DNA from 3 places in the Colwellia sp. BRX10-9 genome. Region 3 is predicted to be linked to each of the others. Evidence: predicted binding sites of a transcription regulator. Region 3 holds the regulator's gene; each other region holds the start of a gene.
The links. The regulator sigma-54, encoded in region 3, starts transcription at its own class of promoters, with help from an activator protein. The targets are predictions, from matches to a motif close to GTTGGCACGNNNNTNGNNT.

Region 1 (8,255 bases), on a different contig from region 3:
TACGATGGGATTGTCGCGCAAGAAGCACAGCTTGAACAACTTGCTGCAAAGTATAATGGCTATAACGATGGCTGGGGAATGGAGGCTTAAACAGAGGAATTCGACGTTTAACTTTCTTTGTCTTCGTCCCAAAAGGCATAATGATTTTTGCCTTTTCGTTTCACCGAGTACATCGCTTTGTCAGCTCTCTCATAGATATTGGCAAAGCTTTCATTATTTTTTTCAAAAACGCATATCCCGATACTTAAATTAATTGATATTTTTATCCCTTCAATTTCAGTGGGTTTAGCTAATATTGTTAAGATCGACTGCGCTAATAATTCAAGGGCTAGTCTATCGGTTGTTTTACAAATAATCGCGAATTCATCACCTCCGAATCGGGCAATTAAGGCGTCTGTTGGTGCTAAGGCATCAAAGTTACTGGTAACATGCAGCAGTAATTTATCGCCCACTTTATGTCCGTAAATATCATTTATTGATTTAAAATCGTCTAAGTCAATAAAAAATAAGGCACCACCACAATATTTACTGGTGTTAGTGTAGACTTCAAAATTATGTTGAAGGGCTTTTCTGTTCAGTAAATTAGTGAGCGGATCTAAATTAGCATATTGAGCTAACTCTAATTCATAAAGTTTTTCTTGGGTAATATCAGTATGTGTTCCTGTCATACGTAAAGGATTATTATCATCATCAAATTCAATAACCCTACCGCGATCAGATACCCATACATCACCTCCGTCCTTGTGCTTCATACGGTAAGTCATATAAAAGTAGGGTGTTATTCCCGCTAAATGCTCTTCAAATGCAGCGATAACTTTTTCTTTATCATCTGGATGTAAGTTGTTTTTCCAAGAGGATACTGTTGATTCAATTTCATTGGTTTCAAAACCGCACATGCTACCAAACGCTTGATCTAATATTTTTAACTGCCCACTAGGTATGTGTTGCTCCCAGATAAATAAACCAGTTCTATCTAGAGCCGCGGATAAGTACTCAGTTAATTTTTTATGTTCATCTTTAATAAGCTCATTTTCTTGAGTTAACATGACTATTTTGTTGGATAGTTTTTCAATGATTTTATCTTTATCAGTCATAAAATAGTTCGATGAGTGTTATTAATGGCTTAGTCGCTTAATGAAATCATAAAGTGATTAAAAATTAGTCTTTAGTATCTCTTAATTATCTAACAGAAACAAACAACTTATCGACATCTGTAAAGCACTGAGCTGGCATTATTTACTTTCTTCTTTTTCAACAATATGAAACGCTGGCAGTGAAACTCGCCAATAAATAGCGGCTAGTCTCAGCGTTAATGCGCCAAGAATTGCAGAAATGATGGCGATATTTTCTGGCCAAGCTAAGTATCGAAATAACGCATACAAAGAGCCGCCTAAGATCGCAGCAGTAGCATAAATTTCTTTTTGTAAGATCATTGGAATAACATTACATATAACATCACGGATCATCCCACCAGCAACACCGGTAATGGTGCCCATTACAACAGCAACAAATACAGGAGCGCCTAAACTTAATGATTTCTCAGTTCCTAAAACAGCAAATAATGCTAAACCAAATGCATCAGCAATCAGTAAAAAGCGCTTTGGAATACGCTTAGGACGGCGAATAATGATAATTGTTAACACTGCAGTTAATAAAATAACATAAAGATAAATGGGATTGGCAACCCAAAATACTGGCGTATCTAAAGTAATATCGCGGATGGTACCGCCGCCAATCGCTGTCACTGCGGCTAATACGACAACACCAAAAGGGTCGAGCTTATACCGCCCCGCCATTAATGCACCCGATAAGGCAAAGACAACAATACCAAATAAATCTAACCAGTAAAGAAGTTCATACATGTTTGTTACCTATTGATATTGAACGAGTAAATAAATAATGTCAGTAGTGTTAAAAATAGAAAACAAAAATAGAACACTTGGCTAATACGTTTGCTGGCATGAATAATATCAGTAGCTTGAGGCTGCCTTCCGTGATCGTTGTAACTTGTTTTACGTAATTTTATATTTTGATACATAGCCACACCACCAAGTTTAACCTCTAATGACAAGGCAAATAAATTGAGCACATAGCTATTATTTAATTGAAAAAAGTAGCGGCGATTTAACCGAAAAAATAAAACGAAATTTTTGCCAATACAACCAAACAGCAGGATTAATGAAAAAATACGGCTAGGTAGCCATTGTATAATGTTGACAATAAAAGCAACACTGTCGCCAAAAGGTTGAAAACTATTTTGTTTGTTATTCCAGCTGTAATGCATCTCAATAAGCAATCGACAAACTAAAGCAGTAAGCGGACCAAAAAGTAAAAATACCAAGCTAATAGTGAATAGATTTTGCACCGCTCGAAGCAATAACATTTCAATACAGCTCTTTGCTAAGCCTAAAGAGGAAAGCTGTTCGGTATTTCGCAACAGCCAGGGGTTTAATAACTGTTTAGCCTCGAAATTTTTGTTGGCGACAATTAACTTGGCAATCTCTTTACTTGTTTTTCCTAGTTGTAAACAGCCTAAGGCAAGATAAAGTAAAAATCCCTGCCAAAGCCAGGTGGCCTCAACAAAAGCTTCAAATAACCAAAGAATAATGACTATAGGCGTAAGGCTAACTACAATAGCAATTAAACCAGAAATAAAACGCTGACGGTCAGTATTCTTACTTTTATTGACTTTTTTGGCGAGCTGATCGCAAAAAATTCGAAAAAACCTTAAGGGTTGATGACTCGCTAAATAGCCAGTAAAAAGCTTAACCAAAATAACACCGTAAAGCATGACAACTGAATAGGCGAAAGGGCTGATATCAATTAAGTTTGTTAGATTATTAGCAGTCATATTTATAGCCATTCCATTAAATTATTGCTCACTTATGCGGGTTAAAATACTCCAAACCTGCGGCGCACTCAACGCCTATAGCCAGTGATTAGAAAATCGTCAGCCTTGCCTTGATATATTCTCCTTGCGCGAACAAGCTCACAAAATTAGTGGAGTTGGTATCGATTAAACTTAGGGCTTAAGTTAACTTTTTACCTTGCAATGCGTCGAGCATATTTTCAACTAACTGAGATGAATTCACCGAAGCTGTTTCTAAATAAGCTTCAAAGGAGGTAGGAGACTCTTTACCTGCTATATCAGACATAGAACGAATAACCACAAAAGGCACCTTAAATTGATGACAGGTATGAGCAATTGCGGCTCCTTCCATTTCAACCGCGGCCATAGTCGGAAAGTTAGCGCGGGCTTTAGCAATATCATCATCAGCAGTCATAAAGGTATCGCCGGTAGTGATTAAACCCAGTAAGGTCTGGATATTTTCTAATTCAGCAACACCTGCCTGTGCGGCTTTAACGAGTGTCGGGTGAGGAATATAGGCAGCTGGATTGCCTGGTAACTGACCAATCTCATAGCCAAAAGCGGTAACATCGACATCGTGATAGCGAACTTCTGAACTAATGACAATATCGCCTACTTTTAGTGATTGTTCAAAACCACCAGCAGAGCCAGTATTAACAATATAGTCAGGCTGGAACTTATCAATTAAAATCGCGGTTGCTAAGGCAGCAGCCACTTTACCAATACCCGATTGTACAATAACGACATCACTGCCGTTGAGTTGCCCTTGATAAAAGGTATAACCTGCATGTTCGGTTGTTACTGCATGAGTTAATTTTGCTTTTAAAATAGCAACTTCTGGCTCCATTGCGCCAATTATTCCTGCTTTCATTTTATTTCCAATTCGTTGATAACATCTAATAAAACAATTATAACGTGAAGATTCCCAGATGTCGTATATTTATGTTCAGGATGAACGGTATAGCGCGGTGCCATGGATGGCAAAGAGCGTATATGTTGAGGATGGCCTTTCTCAGACATCCTGTCTTTCTAGGCATTAGTGCATCCCTGCACGTCAACGGTATAGCGCGGTGCTGTGACTACATGGATGTAGGAAGTAGAGTAACGCAGGAGCGGTTACCGAGATGGCAAAGAGCGTATATGTTCAGGATGACCTTTCTCAGACATCCTGTCTTTCTAGGCATTAGTGCATCCTTGCACGTCAACGGTATAACGCGGTGCTGTGATTACATGGATGTAGGAAGTAGAGTAACGCAGGAGCAGTTACCGAGATGGCAAAGAGCGTATATGTTCAGGATGGCCTTTCTCAGACACCCTGTCTTTCTATGTATGAGTTCAATAGGCACAAGATTATACGTCAACGATATATTACGATCACATTGCCACTCTCAGCCTTTATGGCATTAAAACTGCCAAGCACGTTAATTATATCTAAGGGAAAACAAAAAAGTCAGCGATTTAAATCGCTGACTTTTTATTTTAATAATGAGTTAATTTTATTGTAGAGTTTAATGAGGTAATGCGGCTACTTGCGGTGCAGGGATACGTTGCGACATAGCATTGCCTGTTGATGAGCCTAATTGCGCACGAGCGGCAATAGGAGACAAAGCGCCAACTTCTTCTCTATTTCTATTGGGTCGAGGTTTTAGCATGGGAGCAGGAATAATTTTTCCTTTAATTTTTGGCTCTGGTGGTCTGTTTCCTAAAAGTCGACTGTAAATACAAGCGCGGATCTCGTCAACGGTATAATTAGTTTTCACTTTAATACGAATATGAGGAATTGAAGATGCTTCTAATGCGCCGCTGACAAACCAGTCTTTTTTGATTTTATAGCCTTTACCTTGGGTATCAACTAAATCAATAACGCCACATAGCTTCATACTCTCACGATCACAAATAGCAAAGTCTAAGTATTTACTTTCGGCATTCGCTGATGCTGTTTGGCTTGCTCTGTTCGACACACCATGACGAATAGTGACAATATCAGCAAGTTTTACTCGATTAATAATACGGTATTTACCACCAAGGGCTTGTTCGAGCAAATTCTGAAAATTCTTCTCTGCTGGCGTAAAAAGACTTTGCTTTTTATCAAATGGAAAAGGAAAACTATTGTCGTTTAAGCGGCTAGCTAACAAAGCGACAATAACAATTAGGCTGATCATGGCAAAGAGAATTAATTCCATACACTGCTCCGGCGGTTCAAATTCTTGACGGTCTTCTTAATAACTGTTGAATAAGCAGAATTTGTGCCACAGATCATAATTTTGCTAGATTCTTTTAATAACCGTTAATTAAGCAGCATTTATGCCATAGATCTTAATATAAAAGGGGTGTATTAATGACCGTTCGGAAAGTAGAATTTATTCTGTATATTTTAAGCTAAAAGACTGTTTGAGCATGGGAAAAGGGTGGGGATAAAAGACTCTAGTTATTATTTATCTAGAGTCTTTATTAGGTTTTGAGCGAATAATTATGCTGGGTATTTTGCCTCAAGTGCTGCATAAAGTTGTTGCTGAAAATCACTTGCACTGGCATCTAAGGTATTAACTAAATTAGCTAATACTTCATTGTCTTCTTCGCCATGCCAAACTTTGATATATGTCCCTTCTTTATAACCGTGGTCTTGACGGAAAAAATTCAAGGTGTTTTTGCCAACATATTGACGAAATAATTCATCTAGGTCCATATTCATCAAACGCATACAATCAGCTAAGGCAATCGCATCAAAACTTTTGTTAGTAACGGCGGCTGACGCTAGGTTTTCAAGGGCAATTTTAAAATCTTTTTCGCCTGAGCTTTCAGTGAGTTCTGTTGCTAAGGTGTCAGTAATACTTGTAACGGTTTCGCCTGTCATTAAACGTAAGCTTAATCCAAAATGAAAAATATCAACCAACTCCAGTTGCACTTGCGCAATATCTATTTCTTGATGTTTCCACCATTTCCATCCGTGATGGTCTAACATTTCAGCACACTCAACCCAAATGGCGCGATACCACTCATAACCATTTTCTTGCCAGGTATCACTAACACGAGTATTCATCGCGTCTTGCATGGTTAGCATTTGTTTTATTTGATTTTGTGCTGCTGAATTTACGCTCATTTTTTTCTCTATTATTTGTAAATATCTATGGGGACTATTTTGCCGTAGAGAAAAGAAAGAAACAAGCAAACAAACAAACGATGGTAATTTAATTAAAAAACTACCGCTAACTCAATACCGCTAAAGGCATAGTTTTTTGCTTGCCAGTTATAACCACTTATTTCACGAAAACGAACAAATGCTGTAACTTTTATTTGCTCAATCATCATCGAACTACCAATCCCTATATAGCCATCTGAATCGTTGTCATTGTAATGATGGTCAAAGTTATCATTTTCGAAATCTGTACTATAGCCCTTATTTCTATGTGAATAGTCATCGTCACTTCGATCATTAAAGGCAAGCTCAAGCAGATCAACGCCAAATTCAGCATAAAGACTAAAGTTAGAAAAATAACCTATTTTTATACCGCCTTCCCATGCAATAAAACCATGTTGATAATCAAAGGTATCGGTAACCCTTGCATAGCCTATTGAGCTATTAACCGAGAAACCTAAATAACTATTAAGTTTACGATGAATTACCTCTACGCCAACACTTGAATAATAGTCACTGTCGTTAGTTGCATGCTTAATAGAAATAATATAATCATTAGATTTCATTGCGTAACTGTTCAAAGAAAACAAAATGTTAAAACAGATGACGATAATAATTTTTTTCATAATAAGCTCAACAGAAGATTTACAGCCATTCTCATCTTATTACGGGTAAGTTTCAGTGATCTAATTGTTAGGATATGCTGAAAAACTGTAAGTTATTGTCAGATTAATTCTGTAGACATTGAGCCTTTAGTGCTGGCGTCATTTAAAAGTGGGCTTTTACTCTAAGCCAAGCATTGCTGTTTTGTTGATGTTGACCAAAAAAAGTATACTTTTCTTCACCCCAAAATAAATTCGCCCCAGCCGAGAATAACCACTTATCGCTATAGCGATAAGTTATTGAAGGTTTAAGATAACCATCCTTGTCTGTGGGAGAATAAAAGTTAAAAACGCTATAAATTAATTTTTGCTGCAATGTTCTGTAGGTTAAGCGAAAGGTTAATAATTGACGGTTTTCATCGACTTCTGTTGCTGGCGTAGCAGAATGGCTAATAAATTGCTGATAATGTTTGGTTTGCTCAACATAGAACTGAACGCTAGCGGTCAGGTTTTTAATTACTTCTCTTTCAAACGCCACTAAAAACCTATTTTGACCATTCGCAATAAAAGGGTTAGTGCCGTTATTATCCTCAATACTGTTATAACTTGCATATTCAGCATTAAATAATCCGCCGGCTAATGACAATCGAACACTGGCTCCCCAAGCATTCATTTCTGGAAAATAAGCTTGTGATGGCTGACTGTTATCTTCTGTAATACCTACGGGAGTTGGCCAAAAACCTTTATAACCATACAGGGCATATTCCACGCCATTATTGTTAGTCGCAAGGCGCGCTGAAAATTGTGCTTTATTGGTTTTTTTTACCCTAAAATTATCAGCGGGTGCAACTATGGCATGCCCTTGCGGTGAATAAAAAGAAAAACGTTCGCCAGTGATATAAACATCAGGGGTGAACTCAGGAGTCCAAGTGAGATCAAGTGAATAGTGACCAATATACCAAGTACCTTTCGCACTATCTGAAGGCGCTTTTAGATATTGGTCATCACGTCCTGAGAAGAATGATTGCCAGTTTTTTGCAAACAAGTCGTTAAGGAAAATATAATCACCGGTACCCCATGTCAGAATTTGCCGACCTAACTTAACATCTGTTTTATCAGAGGGGCTAAAACGGATATTTAATTCGCGTGTTTGCAAAAAAGTATCTTTTAATACATCGTCATAAATTAACTCTGCTTTTGAAACCAGCTCAAAAGATTCATGACTGTAATCAAGATTAATGCGTGTGGTGATTTCACTTAATGATGCGTTTGACTCAACAATATTATCCTGTAATAAATAGCCATAACCTGCTTCAACAAAACCTGAAAACTTCCAAGGTGAAACTGCTGCTTCGCTCCACTCATCACCCCAATTATCTGTTTCGTTTGCGAGAACATTAGCGGCAAAACTTGCGCTACCGACACAGAGGCTGGTCACTAGAAAAAAGAAATTTTTTACTGATTTTTGCACAATAATTTTGTCCATTTTTTGTTAAGCGATATAAAGACTCATAATAATCACGATACTGAATTAATTTCAGCAGCTAAAACGGGTCAGGATGAGCTCATACGATCACCCTTAGCTTATTAATCTAACCACTCTTTCGGTGGGTTACGTAAACTGCGCTCAGAAAAAATATCATTGGGT
Region 2 (8,255 bases), on a different contig from region 3:
TACCGCTTAGAAATGGGTTCAAGGTTAGCGAATGATCGTGGCAGCAACTTGTATCAGTTTTGGGGAGACATTATTACTGACCATGTCAATGAAGCATTGGCCCAGCAGGGTGATAAAGTGTTAATTAACCTAGCCTCTAATGAATATTTTAAATCAGTAAATAAAAAAAAGCTTCAAGGTGAAATAATTACTCCAGCATTTAAAGATTGGAAAAATGGTCAATTTAAAATGATCAGTTTCTTTGCCAAAAAAGCACGAGGTTTAATGGCACGTTATATCATTGAACATCGCTTAACAGAGGTTGAACAACTTAAATCCTTTGATGTTGCTGGCTATCAATATAGTGAAGAAATGAGTCAAGGTAATGATTTTGTTTATACGCGTAAAGAAACGCAATAGTAGCGCTAATGCATAAGCCTGCTTTAGTTTATTTACTTAGTTATACTTAACCCACTAAGCTTTAAGTGGTAAATACATAGCAAGAGAACACAAAAAAGGAAAAGGAATGCTTACATTACTCGCTAAACTGTTCAATGCACTGAACTCAGAAAGCTCTACTCGGCAAATATCATTGGCCATAGCGTTAGGTTTTATCGTTGGACTATCGCCACTGCTTACCTTGCATAATATTGCTTTTATATTCGTGGTTTTATTTTTAAGAGTCAATATCGGCGGTTTTATAGTCGCTTGGGGATTTTTTAAAGGGTTAAGTTATTTGTTGTCATCATTGATCGTTACTGTTGGTGAGTCATTACTAACAGCAAAGTCATTACACCCTTTATTTGATGCTTTATATCAGTCTTCGTTATTTAAACTAGGCCATCTTCACCATACTTATACGTTGGGTGCTTTGGTACTTGGCTGTTTATTAGCGGTGCCGTTATATTATCTAAGTAATTTTTTAATTGAAAAGTATCGACTACATATTAAAGCCTTCTTTGAGAAGTTCCGTATTGTTAAGGCATTAAAAGCATCAAAGTTCTACCGTATTTATAGCCACGTTTCTGGCCAAGGAGAGTTGTAATGAGTCGTTTTATTCGTTGGAAAGGGCTAGTCGGTTTTTTTGTGGTCATGGGATTAATGGTCGCTTTTATTTATTTATTTGCAGACGCTTTAGTTAAGAAAGGTATAGAAAAATCAGGCGAATGGTATCTAGGTGCTGAGGTTAACGTTAGTGAAGTTGAAATTAACTATTTACCCTTAACACTGAGTATTGAAGGTTTCCAAGCAACCGACCCTGAAAAACCTAGCCATAATTTGGTGAGTTTTTCACAAGCCTCAGCCGGTGTTGATGTTTGGCAATATTTATTTGGTAAGTTATATATTAGCGAGTTAAACGTTGCTGAGTTAAGAATCGATCAGCCTAGGCAGTCTGTAGGTGAAGTCTATAGGCTTGGTGATGATACTGAAAATGGCAGTGACGGTGTAGGTGATTCAATGTTACCTAAACTTGATGTTAGCCTACCTAAAGCTGAAGATTTACTCAATAATAGTGATTTGCTAACGGTCAAACGTGGCAAAGCTTTAGAGCAAAGTTATCAAATCGAAAAGAAAAAGCTGCAAGCTGCTTATGAAACACTTCCGACTAAAGACGCGTTAGCAGACTATAAAAAGCAAGTAGAGCAACTCGCTAATATTAAGATAGAAAGTTTAGCCGATCTTGAAAAGCTTAATAAAGATTTTACTGCGCTAAAAACGAAGTTCGAAGCTGATCAAGTGGTCATGAACAAAGCAAAGCAGCAAGTTAGCGCTTCAAAAACATTATTAAGCGAACAGACTAAAGCTTTAAAAGATGCGCCAAGCGCGGATTGGAAAAACATTGAGAGCAAGTACCAACTTGACAGTGTCGATGGTGCTGATTTTGCTCACTTGTTGTTTGGTGAGCAAGCAAGAGAATACTTTGGTTATGCTGATACTGTTTATCGAAATATAGCACCGCTAATTAAATCTTCAAAAGTCGACAAAGAAGCACCAGTAGCAAGTGATCAAGGTCGTTATGTGCAGTTTAATGATGAAACACCTTTGCCCGACGTACTTATCGAACAAGCAAATTTTTCTTTAATATTGCCACAAGGTGAATTTGCAATTAGCGGCAAAGAATTGACACATCAGCACTGGGTACGAGGTAATAACAGTGTTATTAACGTTAAAAGTGACAATGTACAGGGCTCGGGGAAATTAACCTTAGGGTTAGCTTTCTCACTAGATAAGCAAGATGTTTTAACAGGTAAGGGGCAGTGGCAACTTGCCGATGTCACCTTAAAAGATGTTTCACTACAAAAATCAAGTGCTTTTACTTTAGATCTTAACAGTGGTTTATTATCAGGTAAGGGGGCTTTTTCATTCATTGATGACCAAATTGACAGTGAAAATAAACTTAACCTAGCTAATACTCAATATAGTGGTGCTGGCACTTCGAAGTTAAGTACACTCTTTATTGACACAGTTCAGTCTCTTAAGTCGTTGGCGTTAACCATAGCTGCAAAAGGTAAAATAACGGCACCAACGTTATCTATCTCATCACCACTTGATAACCAATTAAAAGATTCAATGGTGCAGCAGGTATCAACTAAATTAACAAGCTTCAAATCTGACATTAAAGCAGGGTTAAACACTAAGCTTACTCAAGCTTTAGGGGGAAGTAATAAGGAAGCCGAGTCTCTAATGGATGTTGAAGCACTCATTGGAGATAGCGATAAAGCATTAGATGAGCTGATTAACTCAGATATCGTCGCAGCGAAAAAGAAAGAGTTTGAAGATAAACAAAAAGATAAGCTCAAAGACAAAGCAAAAGAAAAGCTAGGGAAACTATTTGGTTAGGCTTGCTTAGCTTACTCATCATTAAATGACAAATTTACGCTCAGCTATCGTAGTTGCCAAGGGGAGCTGAGCGGCCAAGCTAAACTCGTTTAATAAAGTCGTTTTAGTTTTTTCTGTAAAAAAAGCCTCAGCTTATTGTTAAGTTGAGGCTTTTTGTTGTTAATTAGCATGTTGTTTTTACTAAGCTTTAATACCTAAACTGCTAAGGCCACCACTTTTCTTGCCCTTACTATTGTAGGTCATTGATGAGCGGTTATGATTCTCAAGCAAGGAGTTTTTCATGCGTTCAGCGGCAAGTGAAGATTGCTGTATGATTTGACCGTTAACCTGATTTTTGTCTTTACAACGCAGTAAAATAGCTTCAATTTCAGCAATCTCTTGCTGATGAATACCTGATTTAACTTCGTTTTTCAAAATAATATTTTGAGCGTTTTGTTCATCAAGTTGCTGTATGGCTTTTAGCAAAGCCTCTTTTTGCTCGGTAACGGCAGTTAATGCTTGTGGGCTTTGTTTTTGTAAGACTTCTTTTTCAACGCTGAGCAGCTCTTCAAGCTGCTGTAGGTTATGTAACTGTTGAGCAATTAATTGCTCTGCTGCTAACGCTGTCATCAGGTGTAACTCCTGTGATTAGGTTAACAGTAAACTGTTAGCCTAGTTTAAATTCGAAATTTGCTATACTGGCAGCAAGCTTTTCAGGATCAACTTTATACTCACCATTTGCAATGGCTTTTTTGAGTTGATCGATTTTTTTCTGATCAACGGCTGGTGCGTCATTCGCTTTCTTTTGTAACTCATTTAACTGTTGAGCTTGTGGTGTTAAAGAGACTGAATCTTTACCTACAGATCTTCCTTGTTCACTACTTGCTGCATTTTGTGTGGCTTGCTGTTTGACTTGTACTTGTTGATCAAGCTTTTGCTTTACCTGACTGTTGTTTGACAAGTTATTGATATTTATAGCCATAATACTATCCTATAGATAACGGGTTGATATTCACTATCTTGTTATCGGCAAGCAGCCTAATAACTTAACCATTATTATAAATTAATTATCACTTCGTTGATAGCCGATACTCGCCCTGTTACCGTTCTACCACTGCCTTCATTTTCAACCGCTATTTGCTCGCCAAGCCCGCCGTCTTCAAGGGCTATGCCGGAGGTTTTTATTGTCAAGGTATTCGATTGCGCAATAAGCGTGACATGGCTGCCTTTGCAAACAAAACAAATATTTTTTTTAGTTAGAATGACACCCGCCCTCAACTTTCTTTTAGCTCGGGTACCAATAACGATTCTGGTATCATCTAAGCTCTCCCCACGAATTCTATATTTATCGCGATATTCAATGGTGACATTTGAACTATCAACTCTACTGCCCTTACTAATGATACTTTTTGCAACAACTACCGGTATGACCACTTGAATTTTTGCAGGAATATAAAGATACCAAGACGATGGGTCGTCGCAATTTATTTTAACATTTACGTTTCTACCATTATGATTTTCAGGTATATTTGCGATTAAAGGTGTTAAACAAGGTTGAATAATAATTCTGGGATCTAAAGTAGAGACTGAAACGTTTATCTTTCCTTGCTTTGGCAATGGCGTGTTATTTTTTATAAATTGGGTAACAAAATCTTGAAGTTGCTGTCTGTCCATCGTTTGGGCAAAGGCTAGATTTGAAAAAAGCGCTGAGATTAGCGAAAGAATGATAAATATCTTGAATATGCTCATAAATTTGTCAACTATTTGCTAGGGAAATTAAAATACTCGTCTATGCTTAATTTATGTATAGTTTAACAATAATTAAAAACAGACGAATACGCACTAAACGTCAAAAAATTGAACGTTCAATATGTATCTGTAAGCACAATCAAGAAGTGTGCCTTTTTGTGAATTAAGTAAAATGAGGTTTGTATGGCAGGAATTTTAGACTCAGTAAATCAACGCACTCAGTTGGTTGGACAGAATAGGCTTGAATTATTACTTTTTCGTTTAATCGGACCACAACGTTTTGGTATTAATGTTTTTAAAGTACGTGAAGTTATGCCTTGTCCGCGCTTAACCTTACTGCCAGGACAAGACCCTTTTATTAAAGGTGTTGCCCATATTCGTGGCCAAACCATTTCAGTGATCGATTTGAGCAAATCGACAGGTGGCCCAGAAATAGTGCCAGATGAAAATTCCTTTGTCATTATTGCAGAATATAATCGCAGTGTGCAGGGCTTTTTAGTTGGCGGTGTTGAGAGAATCGTCACGTTAAGCTGGAAAGATATCATGCCCCCTCCAGAAGGTGCTGGCAAATCAAGCTATTTAACGGCGGTTACAGAAATAGACAAAAAAATGGTCTCTATTTTAGATGTAGAGAAAATTTTAAATGAAATTAGTCCTATTTCAACAGAACTCAGTGAAGATGTTGTTGATGCGAGTGTCGGAGTGAGTCTTGGCGAACGGGTCATTATGATCGCGGATGATTCAACCGTAGCTAGAAATCAGGTGAGAAGAGCTTTAGAACCCTTAGGCTTAACAATGTTGTTAGCTAAAAATGGCCAAGACGCTTTAGATCAATTGCTGGCTATAGAAGCCGAGTGTCATACATCAATTACTGAAAAAGTCGCTTTACTTATTTCTGATATAGAAATGCCTGAAATGGACGGTTACACCTTAACCGCTGAGATTAAAAATAATGATCGATTGAAAGCCATGCCGGTTATTTTACATACTTCGCTAAGTGGTGTTTTTAATAATGCCATGGTTGCTAAAGTTGGTGCAGAAGATTTTATTCCAAAGTTTCATCCTGATGAGTTAGCCACAGCAGTAAAAAAATGGTTAAAGAAAGATGAACTAGCAAATAATGCTAATTAACCCATTATTTTTAGCGTATTCTATCGTTAATAAATGATAATAATAATTTAAGGCGGAATATCGAAGTGTCAATCCGACAGCTTGATGATAGCAGTTATCATCAGTTTAGAGTCTTCCTAGAGAAACAATGTGGCATCGTCTTAGGTGAAAATAAACAATACCTAGTAAAAAGCCGTTTAGCCCCTTTAATGGCTAAATTTGATGTTACCACATTAGGTGATTTAGTCACTCGTACTCTCAGTCCAATTGAAAGGCAGTTACGCGCCGCAGTTATCGATGCCATGACGACCAACGAAACCTTGTGGTTTCGCGATGAGTACCCCTTTGAACTATTGAAAAAACGCTTACTTCCTGAGTTTAAAAATCAAAGAACGCCTTTAAAAATTTGGTCAGCGGCAAGTTCTTCAGGTCAAGAACCTTATTCTATTGCGATGGCAGTTCAAGAATTTAAGCAAAGTAATCCTGCTGCGTTTTCGGGGGGTGTTCAAATTATTGGCACTGATATCTCCAATACTATGCTTGAGCATTGTAAGTATGGCCATTATGACAATTTAGCTTTGTCACGAGGTTTATCAGCCGAACGCAAAAGAATGTTTTTTGAAAATGGCGATAAAGGTATGTCAAAAGTCAAAGACTCGGTTAAGAAAATGGTTAGCTTTAGGCAACTAAATCTCCTAAATAGTTATAGTTTAATGGGTAAGTTTGATATTGTATTTTGTCGTAACGTATTGATTTACTTCGCACCAGAAATTAAAAAGCAAATAATATCTCAAATTGAAGGCGTGCTAAATCCTAACGGCTATCTCTTTCTTGGCGCCTCGGAATCCTTAACGGGTTTAAACCAAAACTTTGATATGGTTCGCTGTAATCCTGGTATCATTTATCAAAAAAAGACTTAATATCCCCCCACTAAACTCCCCGTTGGCATAGAAATTGTATAGTTATCTTCATTGATTTGGAGGTAACACTATGGCTATCACTTTTGAAAAAGCACTTGGCATTCACCCACAAACACTTGCTGTTCGTTCTAAACGTGCAGAAGTTATTGCTAGTAATATTGCTAATGCAGATACACCTGGCTATAAAGCCAAGGGCATGGACTTTAAGTCTGCCTTAGCGCAAGCCTCTCAAAAGCAACAATCAGGTATGTCACGAACCCACGAAAAGCATTTTGATGTTCGCATTGCAACCAATAATGGGGTGCAATTTAGAACACCAGATCAACCAGATACTGGCGATGGTAATACCGTAGATGCACAAGTGGAACGAAACTTGTATCTAGAAAACTCAATGCAGTATCAAGCCAGCATTCAATTTCTTACTGGCAGGATTAAAGGCTTGAAAAAAGCCATCACCGGAGCAGGGCAATAATTATGAGCCTATTTAACGTATTTACTATATCTGGCACGGGTATGAGCGCTCAATCTGTTCGCTTAAATACCACCGCAAGTAACATTGCTAATGCTGATAGTGTTAGCAGTAGTGTTGATGCAACCTATCGAGCACGGCATCCGGTTTTTGCCGCAGAGATGCAAAAAGCTGCCGCAGGACAAGATGACTCAGGCGTAGGTGTCAAAGTTTTAGGCATTGTGGAAAGCGATCAGCCTTTAAACATTCAGCACTCTCCGGGACACCCAATGGCAGATAAAGATGGTTTCATTTATAAACCCAATGTAAACGTGATTGAAGAAATGACCAATATGATTTCAGCATCACGCTCATATCAAACAAATGTTCAATTGGCTGAATCAGCAAAAAATATGCTGAATAAAACCTTACAGCTTGGCAAGTAACAATTAAAGGTGGGATAAAATATGGAAACAGTAAGCGGAAGTAAACCTTTAGATGGCATGCGCTGGCAAAAGGAAGATGTTACTAAGACGGATAATGGCAATGGTATGTTAACGCAAGAAGATTTCTTTGCGTTACTGACCAAAGAGCTTTCTCATCAAGATCCGACTAAGCCCGTTGAAAATAATGAAATGATTTCGCAAATGACCGCGTTTTCAACGACTGACGGTGTGGCAACGCTAAATGAACAATTTACATCATTTGCTGCATCCATGTCATCGAGTCAAGCATTACAAGCCTCCTCGTTAGTGGGTCGTAGCGTTCTAGTTGATGATAATGTTTTTGGTATGGCTGAAGGTGAAGCCGTTAAAGGCAAAATGATCACTGATAAAGCGGCAAGTAATGTGAATATTTATGTTGAAAACACCGCTGGAGAACTTATTCAAACAGTTCCTGTTGGCAGTGTGGCTGCAGGTGAGTTTACCTTTAATTGGGACGGCAAGATGACAAATGGCGAGCCCGCTCCACAAGGTGCTTATCGTTTTAGAATTGCAGGATTAGTGGAAGGTGAAGCATCAGAATTACAAGCGATGACCTATCGTAAAGTTGATAGTGTGACGTTAGCCGGTGCAGGTGGAAATATTTTATTAAATCTTAATGGTGGCAGTTCCATGGCACTAGCAGATGTGGTGGAAGTATCAGAAGGTTAAATTAATAGTTCTTCGAACTAAATAAATTTAAGCCACTGTTATTTCAATGAAGAGTGAATACTCGAAAATTAGAAA
Region 3 (8,255 bases):
CATTATTTAGGCTCCTTACCCATTAATTCATCTTGATAAGGGGCGCTAGAAAAATGAAATGGTACGGGACCATCAGCTTCACCTTGAATAAATTGTTGCACCAGTGGTGATGTTTGCTTACTTATCTCTGACGGTGTGCCATGACCAATAATTTTCTTTTCAGCAATAATATAAATGTAATCGGCAATACTCATTACTTCTGTAACGTCATGTGAGACCACAACTGAGGTTAAACCTAATGCTTCATTTAAATCTTTTATTAAACGAACAATAACACCCATTGAAATAGGGTCTTGTCCCGCAAAAGGCTCATCATACAAAATAAGTTCAGGGTCTAAGGCGATAGCGCGGGCAAGGGCAACTCTTCGTGCCATGCCACCAGAAAGTTCGCCAGGTGCTAAATTTCGTGCACCGCGTAAACCAACGACCTCAAGTTTCATTAATACCATTTTTTCAATTAACGATTCTGACAAGGTACTGTGTTCGCGCATCGGAAAAGCAATATTGTCGTAAACACTCATATCGGTAAATAACGCGCCACTTTGAAACAACATGCTCATACGTTTACGCGCTTCATAAAGTGCACTGCGTGATAATGTTGGAATATTTTGTCCGTCAAAAAGTATTTTACCTGAATTGGGTCTGAGTTGACCGCCAATTAAACGTAATAAGGTGGTTTTACCAATACCACTTGGCCCCATTATCGCGGTAACTTTTCCTTTAGGGATCGACAAACTAATATCATCATAGATCACTCGTTCATCACGTTTAAACGTAAGGTTCTGGATATCGACCAAGTTTTCAGGCATAAGATTTATATAACGTCACTGGTTGTTATTATTAAAGTCAGGTGAATTTTACCTGAGCAATCAAAAAACGTCATTAAAATTGCGTTAAAAATGTAAATAAAAATCGTAAGAAAGCGTGTAAAAACGTAATAAAGTGTAAGATTTTACTCTCAGAAGATATATTTTTGCTTTAATGAAATTTTTACTTTGGCTATTTTTTAACAATGGCATGTAAAAAAACCGCCTTTTGGGCACTTTTTTACCAAGATCTGATTATTTCTCTTTGTTTTTGCTTCGCAACCAGCGACAATTTACGCTCTTAATATAGGAGCCCTTAATGTTATTACAGATTCTAATTTTACTTGTTTCACTTGTTACTCTGGTATGGAGTGCTGATAAATTTGTTTTTGGTGCCTCATCATTAGCAAGAAATTTTGGTATCTCACCGATGATTATTGGTTTAACTATTGTTGCCATGGGTTCATCTGCTCCAGAAATGATGATTGCAGCGACAGCATCTTTAGACGGTAACAATAATACAGCTATCGGTAACGCAATCGGTTCAAACATTACTAACATTGCTTTGGTACTGGGTATAACGGCATTATTTCAACCTTTAAACGTATCCTCATCAACGGTAAGACGAGAAATTCCATTAATTTTAATTGTTACCGCCCTAGCCTATTGGATGCTTTCTGACGATTACTTTGGCTTTAACGAAGGCTTATCACTGATGATCGGCTTTTTTGTTTATATATTTGCGTTACTTTTTATCACCATAAGAGCCTCTAAAACTCGGCCAATTGATGATCCATTGATCATTGAAGCTGAACAAGAAGTGCCTGACGCGGTTAGCAAACCTAAATCTTTACTTTGGCTAGTCGTTGGTATTATTTTCTTACCTATGAGTGCTAGCTACCTGGTCGATTCATCCGTTTTTATTGCTAAAGCATTTGGCATAAGTGACTTAGTGATTGGTTTGACCGTTATTGCCGTTGGCACAAGCTTGCCAGAACTTGCTGCAAGTATTATGAGTATTATCAAGAAAGAAGATGATTTAGCGCTAGGGAGTATTATTGGCTCTAATATCTTTAATATTTTGGCCGTACTCTCGCTCGCTGGCTTAATTGCACCGGGCGAAGTAGATTCAGATGCCGCAGCACGTGACGCTCCTTACATGCTTGGCGTTACCGTATTATTATTTATACTGTGTTTTACTCGTCGTGCCGGAAAGTTTTGCATTGGCCGCTTAAAAGGTTTGTTATTAATAGGCGCTTTTATCGCTTATCAAGCGCTACTTTTTAGTCAAATAAAGCAATAACAAACACTATAATAGCAATTTACAAAATAAAAACGGGCTAATAATGAACGATTTCAAACAACTAGCGTTAGACGTTATTCACATAGAACAACAGGCTATTGCAGAGTTAGCCCAGTACATTGATGAGAACTTTGAATATGCCTGTCAGTTAATGTTTAACTGTAAAGGTAGGGTTATTATTGCTGGCATGGGCAAGTCAGGCCATATCGGTGGCAAGATTGCTGCAACGCTGGCGAGCACCGGCACACCTTCTTTTTTTGTTCACCCTGGTGAAGCAAGTCACGGTGATTTAGGTATGATAACCGGTGATGACGTCGTGTTAACTATTTCGCACTCGGGCGAAACCAGTGAAGTGTTAGCAATAGTGCCAGTCATAAAACGTATTGGCGCTAAACTTATTGCGATGACGGGGAATCCAGCCTCAACCTTAGCAAAACTAGGCGATACCCATGTCTGTGTTGCTGTTTCACAAGAGGCTTGTCCACTAGGATTAGCGCCAACATCAAGTACCACAGCAACCCTAGTAATGGGTGATGCACTCGCTGTTGCCTTATTAAATGCTCGCGGCTTTACCGCTGACGACTTCGCACTCTCTCATCCCGGTGGTAGTTTAGGAAAACGCCTATTACTACGTCTTAGCGATATAATGCATAGTGGTGAGCGCTTACCAACTGTAAATGCTAATGCTAAAATTAAGGATGCGTTGGTTGAAGTATCATTAAAAGGTTTGGGGATGACGGCGGTAGTCGACGAGAGTGGTCAATTACAAGGCTTATTCACTGACGGAGATTTACGTCGTATTCTTGATGAACGTATTGATATACATCTTGATACTATTGCATCAGTGATGACAAAAAATCCCACTGTGGCTCATCAAGATATGCTAGCCGCCGAAGGCTTAAAAATCATGGAAGACAAAAAAATTAATGGTTTAATTATTGTTAATGACAATAATATACCTATTGGCGCAATGAATATGCACGACTTACTAAAATCAGGTCTTATCTAATATGCAAACACTCTATGGCGAAATTACTGACACAGCATTCAATACCATGAAAAAAATAAAGCTGCTGATATGTGATATTGATGGCGTTTTTTCTGATGGCCGTATTTATTTGGGTAACGATGGTGAAGAATTAAAAGCTTTTCACACTAAAGATGGCTACGGCATAAAAGCATTAGGCGCCAGCGGTGTCGATGTAGCGGTGATCACCGGGAGAACATCAAATATTGTCGCAACACGTATGTCAGCCTTAAATGTTAAATATATAGTGCAAGGTGAAGAAAATAAATTACCCGCCTTGAAAACGATGGCTAAGCAATTAAAGCTATCCCTCGAGGAAATTGCTTATATTGGTGATGATATGCCTGATTATGAGTGTATCAACGCTGTAGGCTTGGGTATTGCTGTTCAAGATGCCCACCCAAGTATTTTATCTATCGCAAATTACACCACTTTTAACCATGGCGGTTTTGGTGCTGTTCGAGAAATATGCGATTTAATCATGCTTAGCCAAAACACCTTAGCAAATGCTTCGGGTGCGAGTATATGAATCGACTTTATAGTTTAACCTTGTTGTTTTTTCTAATTGCGGGAGGCGTTTACGGTATAATTGAATGGAGAAATTCCTCAGCACCACAATTACAAGCGATTGATAAGACGCTGACCCCTGATTTTATTGCCGAAAATTTACACAGTAATGTTTATAAACATCAAGGAAGCTTAGCTTATGTTGTTGATGCCCATCGTATGGAACATTACCCTGAGTTAAGTATTACCAACTTTGAGTTTCCTCAATACACACTTCATCCAAAAAATGATGCGCCCGCATGGAAAATATCTGCCAATGAAGGCATATTATACAATAACAACCGGGTAAAATTAGCAAAGCATGTCCGCCTGTTAGCAACAGATCCCGATAGCTTATTACAAGAAGTTCAAGGAAAATACTTTGAACTTGATCTAAAAACTAACATCATAAGTTCAGAACAAGAAATTAAAATTATCGGTAAAGGATTTACCATCGATGGTAAAGGTTTAATTGTCGACTTAAACACCAACCAAATGACACTAACTAAACATGTGAAATCAATTTATGAAATTGTTAAAAAATAGCCTACTGTGCTTATTGTTATCAACTCCGCTATTTTCGTCAGCTTTCGCTGAAAAATTTGATATAAAACAAAAGATTGAAATTAACGCTTCAAGACAAGCCGTTGATCTTAAAAATAAAATATTCAGCTATATTGATAACGTGGTGATCACTCAAGGTTCATTAGTTATACGTGCTGATTTAGTACAAGTGCTGACTCAATCTGGCAGTGAAGAAAAAACCTATATCGCTAAAGGGAAGCCAGCAACCTTTAAACAAACCTTAGCCGATGGCACTCCTCTTAGCTTACAAGCAGACGAAATAAGATATGAGCCCGCAAATAATTTAGTGATAATTTCAGGAAATGCGTTATTACAGCAAGAAGGTAGTGAGGTTAGTGGCAGTAGAATTACTTACAATATTGCCACTCAGTATGTCAATGCTGAAAGTAAATCTAACGAACGCACTAAAACGATTTTTCAGCCGAAAGAAAAAATTAAAGCGACAACCACAGACGCGAAAACTCAGGAAAAAATTAATTTATGAGCACTAGCACCCTAATGGCAAAAGGCCTTGCCAAAGCCTATAAAGGCAGAAAAGTGGTTAAAAATGTCAGTATGCAAGTTTCAGCAGGACAAATAGTCGGTTTACTGGGCCCAAATGGTGCCGGAAAAACAACTTCTTTTTATATGATTGTGGGTTTAGTTGAAAGTGATAGTGGCGATATTATCTTAAATGACGAAAACCTGACGTTAGCGCCTATGCATGAGCGTGCGAGAAAAGGCATCGGATATTTACCACAAGAAGCCTCTATTTTTCGAAAACTCAGTGTTTACGACAATATTATGGCTATTTTACAAACACGAAAAGAATTATCAGATGCTGAACGTGAAGAGAAATTAGAACATCTTGTTGAAGAATTCAACATAGGTCATATCAAAGATAATTTAGGCATGAGCTTATCTGGTGGTGAACGCCGCCGAGTAGAAATTGCTCGCGCATTAGCTGCTGAACCAAAATTTATTTTATTAGATGAACCTTTTGCTGGTGTTGACCCAATTTCAGTAGGTGATATTAAAAAAATTATTCTACACTTAAAAGAACGTGGCATTGGTGTGTTGATCACTGATCACAATGTACGTGAAACTCTCGATGTATGTGAACATGCGTATATTGTTAGTCATGGTGAACTTATTGCAGAAGGTACTGCAGATCAAATTCTTGCAAATCAACACGTAAGAGATGTATACCTTGGTGAACAATTCACGCTATAGTAGTCAGTAAATGAATAGTATCTTCGTATGAAAAAAACGAAAATATCCCATTAAAAATAATAGGAAGTTAATGACCTAAATGCGCCCTACTCTACAACTCCGCATAGGACAACAATTAACCATGACGCCACAATTGCAGCAAGCAATCAAATTGCTGCAACTGTCTACGTTAGAGCTTCAACAAGAAATTCAGGAAGCCTTAGAAAGTAATCCATTATTAGAAATGGATGAGTCTTCAAATAATCCCGAAGATAAAAGTACTGACAACCTTGAAGAAGCTCACACTGCCGGTACTGGTGATGTTAAAGAAGCCCCTGCTTCTGATGGTAGCGAAGACGCTACGCCTACCATTGATGAAATCACCACCACTGAAGCCATGGACAAGAACGATATCCCTGAAGAATTAAACATGGATACCACTTGGGATGATAACTACACGGCCGGTGCAGCAAGTTCAAGCTCAGGCCCAGCTTCAGAAGATTATACTTACCAAGGCGAGACTCAAGACTCCATTCAAGATCATTTGCGCTGGCAAATGGAATTAAGCCCTTTTACCGAAACAGACCGCGCTATAGCGACAGCAATTATTGATGCTGTTGATGACGCCGGTTACTTAACGGTATCTAGTGAAGACATTTTAGAAAGTGTTGCCATTGAAGGAGTAGAGCTTGATGAAATTGAGGTGGTACTAAAACGTATTAACCTCTTTGATCCTGTCGGTGTCGCTGCTCGTTCTATTTCAGAATGTTTAATCATTCAACTTAATCAATTTGACCCCGCTACACCTTGGTTAGCAGAAAGTAAGTTAGTTTTGCGTGACCATATTAATCTGCTGGGTAGCCGAGACTATCGTACATTAATGCGTAAAACTCGACTAAAAGAAGAGCAACTGCGCGAAGTGGTGCGTCTTATTCAATCACTTGACCCTAGACCCGGCGATAGTGTGATGAAGAGTGACGATCAGTATGTTATTCCTGATGTTTCTGTTGAAAAGAAAAATGGCCGTTGGGTGGTTGAATTAAATCCTGATACTGCGCCAAAACTTTCGGTGAATCAGCAATATGCTTCGATGTCACGTTCGATGAAGTCGACAGCTGACACACAATTTATTCGCTCAAATTTACAAGAAGCTAAATGGTTTATTAAAAGCTTAGAAAGCCGTAATGATACCTTATTAAAAGTGTCAAACTGTATTGTGCAACGTCAAATTGGCTTTTTTGAACATGGTAATGAAGCCATGCGTCCAATGGTTTTAAATGATATTGCCGAAGCTGTCGATATGCATGAATCAACCATTTCACGAGTGACGACACAAAAGTACATGCATACGCCACGTGGAATTTTCGAACTGAAGTTTTTCTTCTCAAGCCATGTTGGCACCGAAAGCGGTGGCGAATGCTCATCAACAGCTATTCGTGCATTAATCAAAAAATTTGTTGCTGCCGAAATCCCAGCAAAACCACTTAGTGATAGTAAAATGGCTGATTTATTAGCCGATCAAGGGATAAATGTAGCTCGACGCACCATAGCAAAATATCGAGAGTCACTTTCTATTCCACCTTCTAACCAACGAAAAAGTTTACTTTAACGAAAAGATGAGGAATTAAGCTTATGCAAATTAATCTTTCTGGCCACCATGTTGACATTACCGAAGCTTTACGAGAAAACGTCACGACTAAGATGGCAAAATTAAGCCGACATTTTGATCATATCAATAATGTTCATGTTGTTCTCACCGTTGAAAAATCAAATCAAATTGCTGAAGCGACTGTTCACGTTAGTGGCTCTGATTTACATGCAAAAGCTGAAAATGCTGACATGTATGCCTCTATTGATAGTCTTGTTGTTAAGCTTGACCGGCAAATATTGAAGTACAAAGGTAAAACGAATCAGCATTAATGCTGTTTATCGCCTGTTCACTCACCAAAGAATCTAAGTAGTATAATGAAGTTGCAAGATATCCTTACCCTTGATTGCACCCTGTGTGCGATTAAGGGTACAAGCAAAAAAAAACTCCTTGAAATAATTAGCGAAACTGCGGCAAAAAAATTCGATAATATTGATACTCATCAATTATTCGAAAGCTTAATGGCGCGTGAAAAAGTTGGCTCTACCGGCATAGGAAATGGCATTGCGATTCCTCATGGTCGATTAACTAACACGTCACAAGTTATTGCTGTATTGCTGACCAGTGAACAAGCCGTTGAATTTGATGCGATAGACAACCGTGCTGTCGATATTATTATTGCGTTATTTGTCCCCGAAGAAAACTGCCAACAACATTTAGATACCTTACAAAGTATTGCGCAAATATTTAGTACTAAACAGTTCGCAAAGCAAGTAAGAAAATGCCAAAATTCGCAAGAGCTTTTTACTTTAATAAAGCATGCTAAACGTTAATAAAATCTAATAATAATCCAGGAAAACTCAAATGAAACTCTTGATAGTCAGTGGTCGCTCAGGGTCAGGTAAAAGTGTCGCCTTACGTGTACTCGAAGATTTAGGCTACTACTGTGTCGATAATATTCCGGTGAATTTATTGCCTGCATTAGCACATACCGTTATTAATGATTACGACAAGGTAGCGGTTAGTTTAGATGTACGTAACTTACCCAATGATCCTAATGACGTTTCAGAAATATTAGATTATCTACCAAAAACAGTAAAACTCGATATTCTGTATTTAGATGCTGATGACTCTGATCTTATTCGACGTTTTAGTGAAACGCGTCGTTTACATCCTTTGATTAAACAAAATATCCCACTCGACCAAGCC

Region 1: a site for sigma-54 is predicted at 5,105-5,123, ahead of H4J69_RS14565 (DUF2726 domain-containing protein). Genes of this name have one in related genera too.
Region 2: a site for sigma-54 is predicted at 4,686-4,704, ahead of flgA (flagellar basal body P-ring formation chaperone FlgA). Genes of this name have one in related genera too.

Annotation. Positions count from the first base shown of each region.
Region 1 covers NZ_JACGVV010000027.1:3,745-11,999, reverse strand. Annotated here, with positions in the region: gene H4J69_RS14590 (ribonuclease E inhibitor RraB) at 1-90, shown strand, start outside; gene H4J69_RS14585 (sensor domain-containing diguanylate cyclase) at 108-1,094, opposite strand; gene H4J69_RS14580 (trimeric intracellular cation channel family protein) at 1,233-1,862, opposite strand; gene H4J69_RS14575 (cobalamin biosynthesis protein) at 1,868-2,851, opposite strand; gene mtnN (5'-methylthioadenosine/S-adenosylhomocysteine nucleosidase) at 3,030-3,740, opposite strand; gene H4J69_RS14565 (DUF2726 domain-containing protein) at 4,378-5,052, opposite strand; gene H4J69_RS14560 (dUTP diphosphatase) at 5,340-5,969, opposite strand; gene H4J69_RS14555 (hypothetical protein) at 6,062-6,631, opposite strand; gene H4J69_RS14550 (hypothetical protein) at 6,774-8,078, opposite strand; gene H4J69_RS14545 (outer membrane lipoprotein-sorting protein) at 8,195-8,255, opposite strand, start outside.
Region 2 covers NZ_JACGVV010000004.1:93,643-101,897, forward strand. Annotated here, with positions in the region: gene yaaA (peroxide stress protein YaaA) at 1-399, shown strand, start outside; gene H4J69_RS03825 (TIGR03546 family protein) at 506-1,024, shown strand; gene H4J69_RS03830 (TIGR03545 family protein) at 1,024-2,820, shown strand; gene flgN (flagellar export chaperone FlgN) at 3,001-3,429, opposite strand; gene flgM (flagellar biosynthesis anti-sigma factor FlgM) at 3,467-3,781, opposite strand; gene flgA (flagellar basal body P-ring formation chaperone FlgA) at 3,856-4,548, opposite strand; gene H4J69_RS03850 (chemotaxis protein) at 4,732-5,679, shown strand; gene H4J69_RS03855 (protein-glutamate O-methyltransferase CheR) at 5,745-6,578, shown strand; gene flgB (flagellar basal body rod protein FlgB) at 6,649-7,050, shown strand; gene flgC (flagellar basal body rod protein FlgC) at 7,053-7,472, shown strand; gene H4J69_RS03870 (flagellar hook assembly protein FlgD) at 7,494-8,180, shown strand.
Region 3 covers NZ_JACGVV010000005.1:164,812-173,066, reverse strand. Annotated here, with positions in the region: gene mlaE (lipid asymmetry maintenance ABC transporter permease subunit MlaE) at 1-3, opposite strand, end outside; gene mlaF (phospholipid ABC transporter ATP-binding protein MlaF) at 3-809, opposite strand; gene H4J69_RS05065 (calcium/sodium antiporter) at 1,126-2,109, shown strand; gene H4J69_RS05060 (KpsF/GutQ family sugar-phosphate isomerase) at 2,153-3,118, shown strand; gene kdsC (3-deoxy-manno-octulosonate-8-phosphatase KdsC) at 3,120-3,665, shown strand; gene lptC (LPS export ABC transporter periplasmic protein LptC) at 3,662-4,228, shown strand; gene lptA (lipopolysaccharide transport periplasmic protein LptA) at 4,209-4,751, shown strand; gene lptB (LPS export ABC transporter ATP-binding protein) at 4,748-5,479, shown strand; gene H4J69_RS05035 (RNA polymerase factor sigma-54) at 5,559-7,067, shown strand; gene hpf (ribosome hibernation promoting factor) at 7,091-7,378, shown strand; gene ptsN (PTS IIA-like nitrogen regulatory protein PtsN) at 7,424-7,879, shown strand; gene rapZ (RNase adapter RapZ) at 7,911-8,255, shown strand, end outside.